Regions from separate parts of the Micromonospora sp. NPDC049366 genome, predicted to be linked through region 2. Evidence: riboswitches for the same ligand, from Rfam matches in the RefSeq annotation. Region 2 holds a riboswitch; the other holds the start of a gene.
The links. A riboswitch is a leader RNA that binds a small molecule or an ion and turns the genes downstream of it on or off. The one in region 2 is predicted to bind thiamine pyrophosphate.
Positions count from the first base shown of each region.

Region 1: linked by a shared signal. The riboswitch ahead of thiE (thiamine phosphate synthase) and the one ahead of ACIBTV_RS22810 (ECF transporter S component) in region 2 are both predicted to bind thiamine pyrophosphate.

Region 1 covers NZ_JBITMV010000001.1:571,839-575,241, forward strand. The annotation lists gene ACIBTV_RS02750 (ThuA domain-containing protein) at 1-1,764, opposite strand, end outside; TPP riboswitch at 2,045-2,155, shown strand; gene thiE (thiamine phosphate synthase) at 2,149-2,775, shown strand; gene thiO (glycine oxidase ThiO) at 2,769-3,403, shown strand, end outside.
Region 2 covers NZ_JBITMV010000016.1:133,527-136,929, reverse strand. The annotation lists gene ACIBTV_RS22815 (ABC transporter ATP-binding protein) at 1-948, opposite strand, end outside; gene ACIBTV_RS22810 (ECF transporter S component) at 1,080-1,673, opposite strand; TPP riboswitch at 1,746-1,851, opposite strand; gene ACIBTV_RS22805 (alpha/beta fold hydrolase) at 1,926-2,762, shown strand; gene ACIBTV_RS22800 (sugar isomerase domain-containing protein) at 2,759-3,403, shown strand, end outside.

The DNA of each region.
Region 1 (3,403 bases), on a different contig from region 2:
GGGCGAGTTGTTCACCGGCGCGGAGCAGTCGAACTTCGCCCCGCTCGGGCCGCTCGGGAAGGTGTAGTCGTTGTACGCCTCGTTCGTGCCCGTGCAGTACGGCCAGCCGTAGTTGCCGGGGGCGACGATGTTCCACTCGACCAGACCCCGGGGGCCCCGGTTCGGGTTGTCGGAGTTGGCGTCCGGTCCGTAGTCCGCGACGTAGAGCGTGTTGGTCTTGGGGTCGGTGCCGATCCGGAACGGGTTGCGGAAGCCCATCGCGTAGATCTCGGGACGGGTCTTCTCGGTGCCCGGCGGGAAGAGGTTGCCGGCCGGGACGGTGTAGGTGCCGTCGTCCTCCGGGTGGATCCGGATGACCTTGCCGCGCAGGTCGTTGGTGTTGCCGGAGGTGCGCTGCGCGTCGTAGTCCTGGCGGCCCGGCCGCTCGTCGATCGGCGTGTACGCGCTCGACTCGAACGGGTTGGTGTTGTCACCGGTGGCCAGGTAGAGGTTGCCGGCACTGTCGAAGGTCATGCTGCCGCCCGCGTGGCAGCAGGTGTTGCGCTGGGTGTCGACCCGCAGCACCTGCTTCTCACTCGCCGGGTCGATGGTGTCGCCCGTCACCGTGAACCGGGACAGCAGGTTGCGCGCGACGCCGTCGTTCGGGGCGTAGTAGAGGTAGACCCACTTGTTGGTGGCGAAGTCCGGGTCGAGCCGGATGCCGATCAGGCCGTCCTCGTTGCCGGTGAAGACGTCCAGGTCGACCGCGGTGACCGTGCTGCCGGTGTCCGGCTTGATGATCTGCACCCGGCCGTCGCGCTCGATGTAGAAGACCCGCCCGTCGGGGGCGATGTCCAGCTCCATCGGGTTGCTGGTGTTGCTGTCCAGCGTCACCTTCTCGAAGCTGGCGGTCTTCGACGCGCCGCAGTCGGCGTCGGCCACGCCGGCGGCGGTGCGGATGCCGCCGAGCAGGTGGCTGAGGAACTGCGGCTCCGCGTACGACTCGCGGGTGTGCCCGCCGCCCGTGTACCAGGACCGTCCGCCGTCGAAGTCCTGACACCAGGCGAACGGGTGGTCGGCGCCCATCGCGCCGGCGCCGGGGGAGTAGCTCTTCTCGTCCAGGCTGGCCAGCACGTGCACGTCCGGCCGGGGGTTGGACTGGTAGTTGTACCACTCGTCGAACCGGGACCAGCGGTCCGGCAGCTCGCTCGTCGACGGGTGGGCGTGGTCCTCCACCTTGATCGTGGCCTGCTGGTTGGCCGGGTGGCTCGCGAAGTACGCGCCGACCAGGTCGCCGTACCAGGCCCAGCTGTACTCGGTGTCGGAGGCGGCGTGGATGCCGACGTAGCCGCCGCCGGCGCGTACGTAGCGCTCGAACGCCGCCTGCTGCTCGGCGTTCAGCACGTCACCTGTGGTGGAGAGCCAGATGACCGCCTTGTACTTGGCCAGGTTGGCGTCGGTGAACGCGCCACCGTCCTCGGTGGCGTCGACCGTGAAGTTGTTCGCCGCACCGAGCTGTTGGATGGCGGCGATGCCGGTGGGGATCGAGTCGTGCCGGAAGCCGGCGGTCTTCGAGAACACCAGGACGGAGTAGGGCTCGTCGGCCGCCGCCGCGGCGGCCCGGACCGGTGTGACCGGGGCCGCGGCCGGGGCGGCCTGGGGGGCTCGCGGGGCGGCCTGCGCGGCGGCCGGAGCCGCCTGGGCGGGCGCCCCGAACAGGACGCTTGAGACGAGGGCGAGGGACAGGGTCGCGGTGATGGGTATACGGGCACGACGACGGGACACGCCGCCTCCTATGTCGCGGTGGACAGGGATTGCGGGGGCCGGCTCGCCGAAGACCGTCCCAGGTGGATGCCAGTGCGGACGCCGGGCCAGGGCGTACGCGCCAGCATTTTTGTCGAATCGCTGAACAAATTAATTCCGCTGGATCCGTGTCGGGCAAGATGCCAGCACGTAACGGTTTGGCAACAGTGGGCGACATTCCGAACAGGACCGCATGAAGCGACCAGCGATGTCGGCCACTGCCGGCTCGTCTTGGCAGCCCGGCGGATCTGTCGTACGGTGGCCGAGTACCCACGGGAGCCCGGTGGACCGGGCTGAGAGGGGGGCTGTTCGCCCCCGACCGTCGAACCTGATCCGGGTAATGCCGGCGCAGGGAGGAGTGTTGCCGTGCCGTCCCTGGGACGATTGCATCTCATCACCGACACCCGACCCGGGCGAGATCCGCTCGCCGTGGTCCGGGCCGCGCTGTCCGCCGCCCGCGCCGACCTGGTCGTGCAGGTCCGCGTCGAGGACACCGCCACCGACCGCGAGACGTACGACCTGGCCAGCCGGATCGTGGCGCTCTGCGCGCCGTACGGGGCCCGGTGCCTGGTCAACGACCGGCTGCACGTGGCACTGGCGGTGGACGCCGCCGGCGGGCACGTCGGCGCGGACGACCTGCCGGTCGACGCGGCCCGCCGGGTGCTCGGCCCCACCGCCGTGCTCGGCGCCACCGCCCGGGAACCGAACACCGCCACGGCAGCCGTCGCGGCCGGTGCCACCTACCTCGGCGTCGGCCCCTGCAACGCGACCACCACCAAGGACGGGCTGCCGGCCCCCATCGGCGTGACCGGCGTCCGCGCCGTCGCCGAGGCCGTCGACGTGCCGGTCATCGCCATCGGCGGGGTGACCGCGGCCCAGGTGCCGGCCCTGCGGGCGGCCGGCGCGTACGGGGTGGCCGTCGTCGGCGCGCTCTCCGCCGCCGCCGATCCGGCCCGCGCCACCGCCGAGCTGATCGGGGCGCTGACGTGCTGACCGGCCGGTCCCCGTCGGCGTACGTCGACCGGGCCCGGCCGGACGTTGCGGTGGTGGGGGCGGGCCCGATCGGCCTCGCGGTCGCCTGGCGCTGCGCCGCCCGGGGCCTGCGGGTGACCGTCCACGACCCGGCGCCCGGCTCGGGGGCGTCCTCGGTGGCCGCCGGCATGCTCAGCCCGGTCGCCGAGGCGCACTTCGGTGAGCGGGAGCTGACCGACCTGCTCGTCGAGTCGGCCGCCCGCTGGCCGGGATTCGCCGCCGAACTCACCGAGGCGAGCGGGGCCATGCTCGGCTACCGCACCGAGGGCACGCTCATGGTCGGGCTGACCGGGGACGACCTGGCCGAGGCGCGCCGGCTCTGGGCGTACCAGCAGGACCTCGGGCTGCCGGTGACCCCGCTGCGCCCCAGCGAGCTGCGCGAGCACGAACCGGCGCTGGCGCCCCGCGTCCGCGGCGGGGCCCTGGCGCCCACCGACCACCAGGTCGACCCGCGGCTGTTGGTCCCGGCGCTGCGGACCGCCGCCAGACGCGCGGGCGCCGTGCTGGTGCCCGGCGCGGTGCGGCGGCTGGCCGACCTGGACGCCGCCGTCACGGTCGTGGCGGCCGGCTGCGGTGCCGCCGCGCTGAC
Region 2 (3,403 bases):
CGTGGGACTCGCGGTCACCGTGCCGGTGCCCGGCCGCATCAGCCCGCCCAACAGCAGCGCCAGCGTGGATTTGCCGGCCCCATTCGGACCGAGCACGGCGAGCGCCTCGCCGGCGCGTACGGTCAGGTCGGTCGCGGCCAGCCGGGGCGGCAGACCGAGCCGTTCGGCGGTGACCAGCGGGTCGCCGGGGGTCGTGGCGGCGCGGCGGGGCGACACGGTCCGGCCGGGCACCCACACCCCTTCGGCGGCGAGCGCGTCACCGTGGACGCGGAAGACCTCGTCGGGGGCGCCGTCGGCGCGAACGCCGCCGCCCGGTTCGAGCACCACCACCCGCTCCACCAGGGGCAGGGCGTCGGCCACCCGGTGCTCGACCAGGATCAGCGTGGTGTCGGTGTCGAGCGCGCCGGCGACCGCCGAGCGGACCAGCGCGGCGCCGGCCGGGTCGAGGTTGGCGGTCGGCTCGTCGAGCAGCAGCAGGTGGGGGCGCAGGGCCAGGACGCCGGCCAGGGCGAGTCGCTGCTGCTCGCCCCCGGAGAGCGCCGCGGTAAGCCGGTCCCGGTCGTAGGGGAAGCCGACCCGGTGCAGCGCCTCGTCGACCCGGGGCCAGATCTCGGCGCTCGGTATGCCCCGGTTCTCCAACCCGAACGCGACGTCGTCGCCGCTGCGGGCCATGACCAGGTGGCTCTCCGGGTCCTGGAAGACGATGCCGACCCGCTCCCGCCCCTTGCGCGGGTCCAGCCCGTCGATCTCGATGCTGCCCTCCTGCTCGCCGGAGTCCTCGGGAAGCAGCCCGGCGAGGGCCGCGAGGAGGGTGCTCTTACCCGCGCCGGAGGGCCCGAGCAGCAGCACCCGCTCGCCGCTCTCGACGCGCAGGTCCAGGCCCCGGACCGCCCAGCGCTTTCGCCCGGCGTGCCGCCACCCGAACCCCCGCAGACTCACCGCCGCCACCAACTCACCCCCCTCAACATCCGCCCGCCCTCCGGGCCCCCATCCTGTCGATCATGAAGTTGGTGCACTTCGCGACGGTGTGTCGGAGCGACAACTTCATGATCAACGAGGGTCGGGGAGGGCGGCTCAGGTCAGATCGCGGCGCGTTCGCGGCCGGCGGGGAAGCGGTCCAGGACGCCGGTGTTGGCCAGCGCGCGGGTCAGGGCCCAGCCGCCGACGCCCGCCACCACGGTCGCGCTGACGACGGTGAGCAGCGCGTACGGGATGCGGTAGCTGGTCAGATCGGTCTCGACGTTCCAGTAGACGAAGTCGAAGATCGCGGCGCTCAGGCCGGTCAGCGCGCCGGCCAGCAGCGCGGTCGGCAGCCGGAACGAGCGGTAGCGGAAGGCCGCGAACGCCAGCTCGGCGCCGATGCCCTGCATGAGGCCCTGGAGGATGACGATGCTCGCCCACTGGCTGCCCAGCAGGGCGGAGAGGATCGCCGCCACCGTCTCGCAGTAGAGGGCCGCCCCCGGCTTGCGGATCACCAGGCCGCCGAGCACGGCCGGCACCAGCCAGACGCCATAGATCAGTGTCTGCGCGGGCGGGAAGAACGCGAAGGCCGCGTCGGTGGCGCTCCAGACCAGGCCCCAGGCCCAGAAGATGACGCCGAACGCGACCGCGATGACCGAGGCCACGACGATGTCGATCGTCCGCCAACGGTTCGTGGAGGTGGTGTCTGTCATGATCGCTCCCAGTTCAGGCGAGGAACCAGGAGAAGACGCACGCCGCGCCCGGTGGGACCGGACGGCGGCGCGGCTGGAGGTCGACCGAACTCCCTGCGCTGGCATTACCCAGATCAGGTTCGAGGGTCTGCGGGCGTGGCCCGCACTCTCAGCGCTGTGCGCTCCCCTGTCGGATGTGAAGTTGTTTCCGCAGACGCTAGCACCGTGGGCAGGGGCGGGGCGATGCCGCCCGACCTGGGTAGGCTGCCGATCATGCGCATCGACGCCCGGGGACTCACGTTCGACGTCCGCGCCGGTGGCCCGGAGGACGGGCCGGCCGTGCTCCTGCTGCACGGTTTCCCGCAGCACGCCGGGGAGTGGGACGACGTCGTGCCCGCCTTGCACGCCGCCGGCCTGCGCACGTACGCCCTCGACCAGCGCGGCTACTCGCCCGGCGCCCGACCGGCCGACGTGGCCGCCTACCGGGTGCCCGAGCTGGTGGCCGACACGACGGCGGTGCTCGACGCGCTCGGCGTCGACGCCGCGCACGTGGTCGGCCACGACTGGGGCGCCGTCGTCGCCTGGGGCCTCGCGGCGCAGCACCCGGCCCGGGTCCGCACGCTGACCGCGGTGTCCGTGCCCCACCCGGCCGCCTTCGTGTACGCCCTGAGCCACGACGTGCGGCAGAAGGCGCGCTCGTCGTACATGGCGCTGTTCCGCCAGCCCGGCGGCAAGGCGGAGAAGGTGCTGCTGGCGCTGAACGCCGTCGCGCTGCGGCGGATGCTCTCCGGTGTCGGCGACGCCACCCGGGTGGCCCGCTACGCCGACCCGATGCGGGCGCCGGGTGCCATGACCGGCGCGCTGAACTGGTACCGGGCGATGTCGGGGGCCGACCTGAAGGCGGTCGGTCCGGTGACCGTGCCCACCACGTACGTGTGGAGCGACCGGGACACCGCGATCGGCCGGACCGCCGCGCAGGCCTGCGCGGCCCACGTGCCGGGCGACTACCGCCTGGTCGAGTTGACAGGTGTGAGCCACTGGATCCCGGACGAGGCTCCGGCGGCGCTGGCCGAGGCGATCCTCGCCCGGGTGGGGACGGAGGAGTCATGACGCTGAGCGCCGAGAGTTACCTGGCGACGGTGACCGCGACGATGGACCGGGTCGCGGCGAGCCAGCGGGAGGCAGTCGGCCGGGCCGCCGACCTGATCGCCGACGCGATCCGTGCCGACGGGGTGGTGCACGCCTTCGGCACCGGGCACTCCGAGGCGCTGTCGATGGAGATCGCGGGGCGGGCCGGCGGGCTGGTGCCCACCAACCGGATCGCGCTGCGTGACCTGGTGCTGCTCGGCGGGGCGCCGGCCGACCTGCTCGGGCCGACGTTGGAGCGGGACCCCTCGGTCGCGCACCGCCTGTACGAGCTGGCGCCGATCCGACCGCAGGACGTCTTCGTGGTGGCCTCGAACTCCGGCGTGAACGGGGCGATCGTCGAGTTCGCGGCCCTGGTGAAGGAGCGCGGCCACGGGCTCGTGGCGATCACCTCCGCGCAGCACTCCGGACGGATGACGTCCCGCCACCCGTCCGGGCGGAAGCTGACCGACTTCGCCGACGTGGTGCTGGACAACGGCGCCCCGTACGGCGACGCGACGCTGCCGCTGCCGGGCGGCGGCGCGGTCGGCGCGGTCTCCTCCATCACGGCGGCGCTGCTCGCGCAGCAGATCACGGTCGAGGTGGTGGCGCGCCTGCTGGACGCG